2 regions of the Pseudomonas sp. NPDC090233 genome follow, and region 1 is predicted to be linked to the other one. Evidence: predicted binding sites of a transcription regulator. Region 1 holds the regulator's gene; the other holds the start of a gene.

Region 1 (4,622 bases):
GAAAAGCAGCGTGAAACCATCATTACCAGCTCACGCATGACTGTGTTCCCGCAGAAGCAATATGCGCAGACCGAGCAAGCCGTTAGAATCGACGGCGCCGGTGGCACAACTACGGGCAAAGGAATGAAAGCGTATTTGAAAGAAGGCAGGATGGACCTGCTCTCTAACGTAAGAGGACAGTATGAGGCTCGTTAAAACCCTCCCCCTTTTGCTCAGCCTGAGCGCAGCACTGGGAAGCGCGAGCGCCTTCGCCCTGCCGACCGACCGTGACCAGCCGATCCGCATCCAGGCCGACAACGCGCACCTGGACGACAAGCAAGGCGTGGCCACCTATACCGGTGACGTGATCATCACCCAAGGTTCGATGATGATCAAAGGCAACACCGTGACCATGACCCGCGCCGCCAACGGCGACATCGACGTGGTCACCTCGGTGGGCAACCTGGCCTATTTCGAGCAACAGCAGAGCACTGCCAAGCCCGACAAAATGAAGGGCTGGGCCGTGACCATCCAGTACCAGGCGCAGAAAGACACGGTGATCCTCACCGATCGCGCCAAGGTCGAGAACGAAGGCAACACCACCGAAGGCGAGAAAATCGTCTACAACACCAAGTCCCAGGTGGCGACCGCCGGTCGTGGCGGCAACGTCACCGCCCCGCGCCAGCGCATCGACATGGTGATCCAGCCGAAGAAGAAGGCCGAGTAAATGGCAACCCTCAAAGCCCAGCACCTGGCCAAGAGCTACAAAGGTCGGCAGGTCGTGCGCGACGTCAGCCTGTCGATCGACAGTGGCCAGATCGTCGGCCTGCTCGGCCCCAACGGCGCCGGCAAGACCACCTGCTTCTACATGATCGTCGGCCTGGTCCAGGCCGATCAGGGCCGCGTGCGCATCGACAACCTCGATGTCAGCCACCAGCCCATGCACGGCCGCGCCCGCGCCGGCATTGGCTACCTGCCGCAGGAAGCCTCGATCTTCCGCAAGCTGTCGGTGGCCGACAACATCATGGCCATCCTCGAGACCCGCAAGGAGCTCGACCGCGAGGGCCGCCGCAAGGAACTGGAAAGCCTGCTGCAGGAATTCCACATCAGCCACATCCGCGACAACCTCGGCATGAGCCTGTCCGGTGGCGAGCGCCGCCGTGTCGAGATCGCGCGCGCCCTGGCGACCGCACCGAAGTTCATCCTGCTGGATGAACCCTTTGCCGGTGTCGACCCGATTTCGGTTGGCGACATCAAGCAGATCATCCACCACCTCAAAGCGAAGGGCATCGGTGTATTGATCACCGACCACAACGTCCGCGAGACCCTGGATATCTGCGAAACCGCCTACATCGTCAACGACGGCCAGTTGATTGCCGAAGGCGATGCGCAGACTATCCTGGCCAATGAGCTGGTCAAGGAAGTTTACCTGGGCCACGAGTTCCGACTCTGATCCCAGGACGCGCCTGGAGCACGCGCTTTGCCGCCTTGATGGGGCTTAAGTTGTTACTGTGCTCTAGGCAAACGCTACAATTTAAGGCATAAAACTTGCTTGAATTTGGCGCTCCGGCGCCCTCGTGTAGTGGATGGCGCATGCGCGCCGGCGAACAAGGTATTTAGCCCCAGCCATGAAACCATCGCTCGTCCTAAAAATGGGCCAGCAACTGACGATGACCCCGCAGTTGCAACAGGCCATCCGCCTACTTCAGCTCTCCACCCTGGACCTTCAGCAGGAAATCCAGGAAGCGCTGGAGTCCAATCCGATGCTCGAACGTCAGGAAGACGGCGACGACTTCGACAACAGCGACCCGATGGCGGACAACGCCGAAAACAAACCGGTCGCCGAAGTCCAGGACAACAGTTTCCAGGAAAGCACCGCCAGTACCGAAAACCTGGAAGACGGCGAGTGGAGCGAGCGAATCCCCAATGAGCTTCCGGTCGATACAGCCTGGGAAGACATTTACCAGACCAGCGCCAGCAGCCTGCCGAGCAACGATGACGACGAGTGGGATTTCACCACCCGCACATCGGCCGGCGAGAGCCTGCAAAGCCACTTGCTGTGGCAGCTGAACCTGGCGCCGATGTCCGACACCGACCGCCTGATCGCCGTCACCCTGATCGACAGCATCAACGGCCAGGGCTACCTGGAAGACACCCTCGAAGAAATCTGCGCTGGCTTCGACCCGGAGCTGGACATCGAGCTCGACGAGGTCGAGGCGGTACTGCACCGCATCCAGCAGTTCGAACCTGCCGGCATTGCCGCGCGCAACCTGGGCGAATGCCTGTTGCTTCAACTGCGCCAACTGCCGGCCAACACGCCGTGGATGGCCGAGGCCAAGCGTCTGGTCAGCGACTTCATCGACTTGCTGGGTGGGCGCGACTACAGCCAGCTGATGCGCCGCATGAAGCTCAAGGAAGACGAACTGCGTCAGGTCATCGAACTGGTGCAGAGCCTCAACCCGCGCCCCGGCTCGCAGATCGAGTCCAGCGAGCCGGAATACGTGGTGCCAGACGTCATCGTGCGCAAGGACAGCGAGCGCTGGTTGGTCGAGCTGAACCAGGAAGCGATCCCGCGCCTGCGCGTCAACCCGCAGTACGCAGGGTTCGTGCGCCGCGCCGATACCAGCGCCGATAACACCTTCATGCGCAACCAGTTGCAGGAGGCGCGCTGGTTCATCAAGAGCCTGCAGAGCCGCAACGAAACGCTGATGAAGGTGGCCACCCAGATCGTCGAGCACCAGCGCGGCTTCCTCGACCACGGAGACGAGGCGATGAAGCCCCTGGTGCTGCACGACATCGCCGAGGCGGTAGGCATGCACGAGTCGACCATTTCGCGGGTGACGACGCAGAAATTCATGCATACGCCGCGCGGCATCTATGAATTGAAATACTTTTTCTCGAGCCACGTCAGCACCGCCGAAGGCGGAGAATGCTCGTCCACGGCAATCCGCGCGATCATCAAGAAACTGGTTGCGGCGGAAAATCAGAAAAAGCCATTGAGTGACAGCAAGATCGCTGGTTTACTGGAAGCACAAGGCATCCAGGTAGCCCGTCGCACCGTCGCCAAGTACCGCGAGTCCCTCGGCATCGCACCGTCGAGCGAGCGCAAGCGACTGATGTAGCGCCTGAGATGTGCCACAGCGTTTGTGGGGCAGGTGCAACACCTGCCTCTTTATGCACGGGCAACAAAGGAGAAGCTGTATGCAAGTCAATATCAGTGGACAGCATGTAGAAGTCACCCAGCCGCTGCGCGATTATGTGCTTGAAAAGCTCGCCCGCGTGGAGAGTCACTTCGACAAGATCACCAACGTGCAGGTCATCATGAAAGTCGAGAAGCTGCAGCAGAAGGTCGAAGCGACCTTGCAGATTCCCGGTGGAGAAGTGGTTGCCAACGCCGAACACGAAGACATGTATGCAGCGATCGATGCCCTGGCCGACAAGCTCGACCGTCAACTGAAAAAACACAAGGAAAAACAGCAAAGCCTGCTGCAAGGTGCAGCTGCCCGCTGATCCCCCTCATCCATGATCCGACTTGAAACCATCCTGACCCCCGGCCGTTCCCTGGTGAACGTGCCGGGCGGCAGTAAGAAGCGCGCCCTGGAAACGGTCGCCAACCTGATTGCCAAAGAAGTGCCTGAGCTGGAGATGCAAGACGTCTTCGAAAAGCTGGTTGCTCGCGAAAAGCTCGGCTCCACCGGCTTCGGCAATGGCATCGCCATCCCCCACTGCCGCATCAAAGATTGCACTGGGCCGGTTAGCGCCCTGCTGCACCTGGACGCTCCGATCGATTACGACGCCATAGATGGCGCACCAGTCGATTTGCTGTTCGTCCTGCTGGTGCCAGAAGCAGCCACTGACGCGCACCTCGAACTGCTTCGCCAGATCGCCAGCATGCTCGATCGCAAGGATGTGCGCGATCGCCTGCGCAGTGCCGCCAGCAGCGACGCCCTCTACCAGGTAGTCCTGGACGTACAGAACGAGGCCTGAATATGCGCCTGATCATCGTTAGCGGCCGGTCCGGCTCCGGCAAAAGTACCGCCCTCGATGTGTTGGAAGACAACGGCTATTACTGTATCGACAACCTTCCTGCCGGCTTGCTACCGCAGTTGGCAGAAAACGCGCTGATCAACACCGAGCTGCAGCAGCCGAAGGTGGCGGTGTCCATCGATGCGCGCAACCTGCCCAGTCATCTGTCGCGCTTCCCTGACCTGCTCGCCGAAGCCCGTAGTCGGCATATCCAGTGTGATGTGCTGTTTCTCGACGCCGACGAAGACACGCTGCTCAAGCGATTCTCGGAAACCCGACGACGCCACCCACTGACCAACGCGGACCGCTCGCTGGCCGAGGCAATCCGCGTGGAAAGCGAGCTGCTCGGGCCGATCACCGACCTTGCCGACCTCAAGATCGACACGACAAACCTGAACCTGTACCAACTGCGCGACTCGATCAAGTTGCGCCTGCTCAATCAGCCTGAGCCCGGCACCGCATTTCTGGTCGAATCGTTCGGTTTCAAGCGCGGCATGCCGGTCGATGCCGACCTGGTGTTCGACGTGCGCTGCTTGCCCAACCCCTACTGGAAGCCCGAATTGCGTGAGCATTCCGGCCTGGAGCAACCGGTCATCGATTACCTGGCCGCCCAGCCG
Region 2 (4,622 bases), on a different contig from region 1:
GGCCAAAGCGCCACCCTCGGCGGCGATGCGTGGCCAACCGGCGCGTATCAGCACCGCGGCTGCCAGGTTTTCCTTGAGCGGCGCGGCGCCTTGCTGCAGGCGGTAGCCGCGCTGGTGCAGGCTGTGGCCGGAGAGGTCGAGCGAGAGGATCGCCTCGCCACGGTCCAGGCGCAGGTGAACGCGCACGTCCGGGTCGATCTTCTCCACCGATGGGCGCAGACCTTCACGGTTGCGCAGCTTGTCGACGATCGCGTCCTTGACCTTGAGTGCACCGAAGTGGGTGTTGTCGATGCCCGAACCATGGCCACTGAACTCCACGGCAAGGGTGCCGTCGGCCGCCAGGTGATCGGCCCAGTCGACAGCGTTCACGCCGTCGTACAGGTCGTCGGCGTTTTTCATGTTGAAGCGTTTGAGCACCAGCAGCACGCGGTTGGCCAGGCGCGACCAAAGGCACAGGCGGTAGGCGGTTTCCATGTCGGCTTCGCCGCGAATGGCCGAGGTGTGCTCGCGCACATCGTCAAGGCCAAGGCCCTTGGCCTCTTCGGCAAGCAGGCCTTCCAGGCCTTTGGGGCAGGTGAGATAGAGTTCGAAACGGTCCGACATGAGTATTCCAGAGCCTTGGGCTATTTGAGTGACGAGGCGACGCACGCCCTGCCGATGTTTGCCCGAACGCCCTTCCAGCAAGCGTCCGAGTGGCCTTTGCTGCACGCACTATGTGCAGCGGACGGGCCAGGCCGCCTGATCGATCTGTTCTCGCCAGTGGCAGAAACAGCTTAGATCATCAGGCAGTACGAATAATTTCTGCAGATCTCGGGATCGATGTGACCCTTCGTCGCATTACCAATTATTTCTGTCACCCCGCCGCAACGCTGGCGAAATGACGTCAATGTTCAGCAAACCCCGATCACAGCGGGCCAAACGCTAAACAAGGTTGAGTCGCATTTATTTACTTATCCCCTCACCCACAGAATGGTTACCTGCTTATGACAAATCGATCATTCACACCGTGACCCGCATTCGTTAGAACTGGTCTCAGGCCGCTTCGCAACGAGGCGGCACTTTCAGCCCGCCACGCCGGCAGCGGGCGCACACCGGCAGAACGACTCTGCCCGGCCTCAGCGAGGCCGACGGGACATTACAGTCAACAAGTGAGGGCAACACCCTATGAGAAGACTTAAGCGTGATCCGTTGGAAAGAGCATATTCACGTGGCTACCAATACGGGGTCACCGGCAAATCCCGCGAACTTTGCCCTTTCAATCTTCCTTCTGTTCGCCAAGCCTGGATCAACGGCTGGCGCGAAGGTCGCGGTGATAACTGGGACGGAATGACTGGCACCGCTGGCATCCATAGACTCAACGAAAATCACGCCGTTGGCTGAACGAGGACACTGAATTCGATTTACCATGCACGCCCCATCCGGGCGGCGGGCGAAGGCCCAGGGGCCCCTTGATGGGGCCCTTTTTTATGCCTGCCTTTATATCCGTGGCATGGCCGCAATGGCATCCACCGCTTCACGAATAAGCGCTGGCCCTTTATAGATGAAGCCCGAGTAGATTTGCACCAGGCTCGCCCCGGCGGCGATCTTTTCGGCGGCATGCCGGCCTTCGGTAATACCACCCGCCGCGATGATCGGCATTTTGCCACCCAGCTCGCCCGACAGCACCTTGACGATATGCGTGCTTTTCTGCAGCACAGGTGCACCCGACAAGCCACCCGCCTCACCCCCATGCGGGAGGCTTTCGACGCCTTCACGGCCCATGGTGGTGTTGGTGGCAATCACCGCATCCATGCCCGATTCCATCAGGGTTGCTGCTACCAGCGCGGTTTCTTCATCGCTCATGTCCGGCGCGATCTTGATTGCCAGCGGCACGCGCTTGCCATGTTCGCCGGCCAGCTGTTCGCGGCGTTCGGCCAGGGCATCGAGCAGTTGCTTGAGCGAGTCGCCAAACTGCAGGCTGCGCAGGCCCGGAGTATTGGGCGAGCTGATGTTGACGGTGATGTAGCTGGCCTCGGTGTAAACCTTGTTCAGGCAGATCAGGTAATCATCGACTGCGCGCTCGACCGGGGTGTCGAAGTTCTTGCCGATATTGATCCCCAGCACGCCGTCATAACGCGACGCCCGCACGCGCTCCAGCAAGTGATCGACGCCCAGGTTGTTGAAACCCATGCGGTTGATGATCGCCGTCGCCTCGGGCAGGCGGAACAACCGCGGCTTCGGGTTGCCCGGCTGAGGGCGCGGGGTCACGGTTCCGATTTCGACGAAGCCGAAACCCAGCTGAGCAAAGCCATCGATGGCCGCGCCATTCTTGTCCAGGCCGGCCGCCAGGCCAACCGGGTTGGCGAAGTTCAAGCCCATCACGCTCACCGGCAGCGCCGCTGGCTGCTTGCACAGCACGCCGTTGAGCCCGAGGCGGCCACCGGCACCGATCAGGTCCAGGGACAGGTCATGGGAAGTTTCCGGAGAAAGCTTGAACAGCAGCTGGCGGGCCAGGGTATACATGGGCGGGCAAGGCTCAGGGGTAAGTGAGGCTGCGATTATAGCCAGCGCGCGCCCAGCATGACAGCGCCTTGGCACATGCGTTGCTACATCGCCTGCACGACTGCCTAATCCGTACAGGCGAGGATCTACGTGAATACATCTGCTCTGGCCTGGGTAAACGGCAGCGACGCGCCGGAAAAACCCAGCCTCGATATCGGCTTCATGGCCCTCACCGATTGCGCCTCGGTGGTGGTCGCCGCCACCCAGGGCTTCGCCCAGCAGCACGGCCTGACCCTCAACCTCAAGCGCCAAGGCTCATGGGCCAGCCTGCGTGACAAGCTGGCCAGCGGCGAACTGGATGCCGCACACTGCCTGTACGGCCTGGTTTACGCCGTACACCTGGGCATTGGCGGCGTACCGGCCAGCGACATGGCCGTGCTCATGGGGCTGAACCAGAATGCCCAGGCCATCAACCTGTCCCCTGCCCTGCAGCGCAAGGGCGTGACCAGCCCTGAAGCACTCGCACGCCTGGTGCACCAGGGCGGTGCGCGACTGACCTTCGCCCAGACCTTCCCCACCGGCACCCATGCCATGTGGCTGTATTACTGGCTGGCCAGCCAGGGCATCCACCCGCTGCACGACGTCAACAGTGTGGTAGTGCCACCCGCGCAGATGGCGGCGCACGTTCAGGCTGGCCGCATCGATGGCTTCTGCGTCGGTGAACCCTGGGCCGCCGCTGCCGTCGCCCAGGGCCAGGGCTTCACCTTGGCGACCAGCCAGTCGATCTGGCCCGATCACCCGGAAAAGGTCCTGGCCTGCGCACGCACCTTCGCCGAACAGTACCCCAACAGTGCACGCGCACTGATCAAGTCGATCCTCGCTGCCAGCCGTTTCATCGAGCAAAGCCAGGAAAACCGCCGCAGCGCTGCGCAGCTGCTCAGCGGCAGTGCCTACCTGGATACGCCATTCGTAACCGTCGAACCGCGCCTGCTCGGCGACTATCAGGACGGCCTCGGCAACCACTGGCAGGACCCACACGCCCTGCGCCTGTTCGACCAGGGCCGGGCCAACTTGCCTTACCTGTCCGACGGCATGTGGTTCATGACCCAGTTCCGCCGCTGGGGCCTGCTGCGCGACGACCCCGACTACCTCGGCGTAGCCCGTCAGGTGCAGCAACTGGGGCTGTACCACGAGGCCGCCGACGCCCTCGGCGTGTCCTGCCCCGCCTCGGTCATGCGCAGCAGCCTGCTGATCGACGGCATCCGCTGGGACGGCAGCGACCCGCACGGCTACGCCCGCAGCTTTCGCCTGCATGCCTTGGGCGAAATACCCAATGCCCGTACCGGTTTGTGAGGGGGACCACCATGCTGCGCATCCTGCTCATCGACGACACCCAGAACAAGCTTGGCCGCCTCAAGGCAGCGCTGCGAGAAGCTGGCTTCGAGGTGATCGAAGCGCCAGACCTGACCATCGACCTGCCCGCCTGCGTCGAAACGGTGCGACCGGATGTGGTGTTGATCGATACCGACTCGCCCGACCGCGATGTCATGGAACAAGTGGTGATGGTCAGCCGCGACCAGCCGAGGCCGATCGTGCTGTTCACCGACGAACATGACCCTGGGGTGATGCGCCAGGCGATCCAGGCAGGTGTCAGCGCCTATATCGTCGAAGGCATCCACGCCGCCCGGCTGCAGCCGATTCTCGATGTGGCCATGGCCCGCTTCGAGAGCGACCAGGCCCTTAAAGCGCAGTTGCTGGCGCGCGATCTGCAGCTGGCAGAGCGCAAACGCATCGAGCAGGCCAAGGGCTTGCTCATGAAGATGAAAGATTGCAACGAAGAGCAGGCCTATACCCTGATGCGCCGGCAGGCCATGAGCCGCCAGCAGAAGCTGATCCAGGTGGCCGAACAGATCATCGCCATGCACGAAATGCTGGGTTAGTGCCGCCAGCGATGTTGGCCCACCTTTTGCTGAACAAACCACACCGGTAGCCAACGGCGGTTGCCCACAAACCCCGACAAAGACGTCGCTCTCCCCTCCACGCCAGTGGACAGGGTAGCGACGTCTTTTTGTTTCCGTTGCATTGCCGAGTGAGGTGTTCGATGAGTACCAGCTTCTGGAAATCCGGGCATGTGCCCACGC

What was found. Region 1 encodes sigma-54, which starts transcription at its own class of promoters, with help from an activator protein. Its sites were predicted from a motif close to ANTGGCATNNANNTTGCTNT; they were not measured.
Region 2: the regulator sigma-54 is predicted to act here: its motif matches at 2,570-2,589, upstream of ACIQUF_RS15470 (CmpA/NrtA family ABC transporter substrate-binding protein).

The regions. Positions count from the first base shown of each region.
Region 1 is NZ_JBIVYQ010000003.1:341,607-346,228, forward strand. Features, by position in the region: gene lptC (LPS export ABC transporter periplasmic protein LptC) at 1-195, shown strand, start outside; gene lptA (lipopolysaccharide transport periplasmic protein LptA) at 182-706, shown strand; gene lptB (LPS export ABC transporter ATP-binding protein) at 707-1,432, shown strand; gene ACIQUF_RS09740 (RNA polymerase factor sigma-54) at 1,608-3,101, shown strand; gene hpf (ribosome hibernation-promoting factor, HPF/YfiA family) at 3,181-3,489, shown strand; gene ptsN (PTS IIA-like nitrogen regulatory protein PtsN) at 3,502-3,966, shown strand; gene rapZ (RNase adapter RapZ) at 3,969-4,622, shown strand, end outside.
Region 2 is NZ_JBIVYQ010000005.1:194,856-199,477, forward strand. Features, by position in the region: gene rlmKL (bifunctional 23S rRNA (guanine(2069)-N(7))-methyltransferase RlmK/23S rRNA (guanine(2445)-N(2))-methyltransferase RlmL) at 1-603, opposite strand, end outside; gene rmf (ribosome modulation factor) at 1,165-1,380, shown strand; gene ACIQUF_RS15465 (quinone-dependent dihydroorotate dehydrogenase) at 1,477-2,502, opposite strand; gene ACIQUF_RS15470 (CmpA/NrtA family ABC transporter substrate-binding protein) at 2,632-3,834, shown strand; gene ACIQUF_RS15475 (ANTAR domain-containing response regulator) at 3,846-4,421, shown strand; gene ACIQUF_RS15480 (nitrate/nitrite transporter) at 4,583-4,622, shown strand, end outside.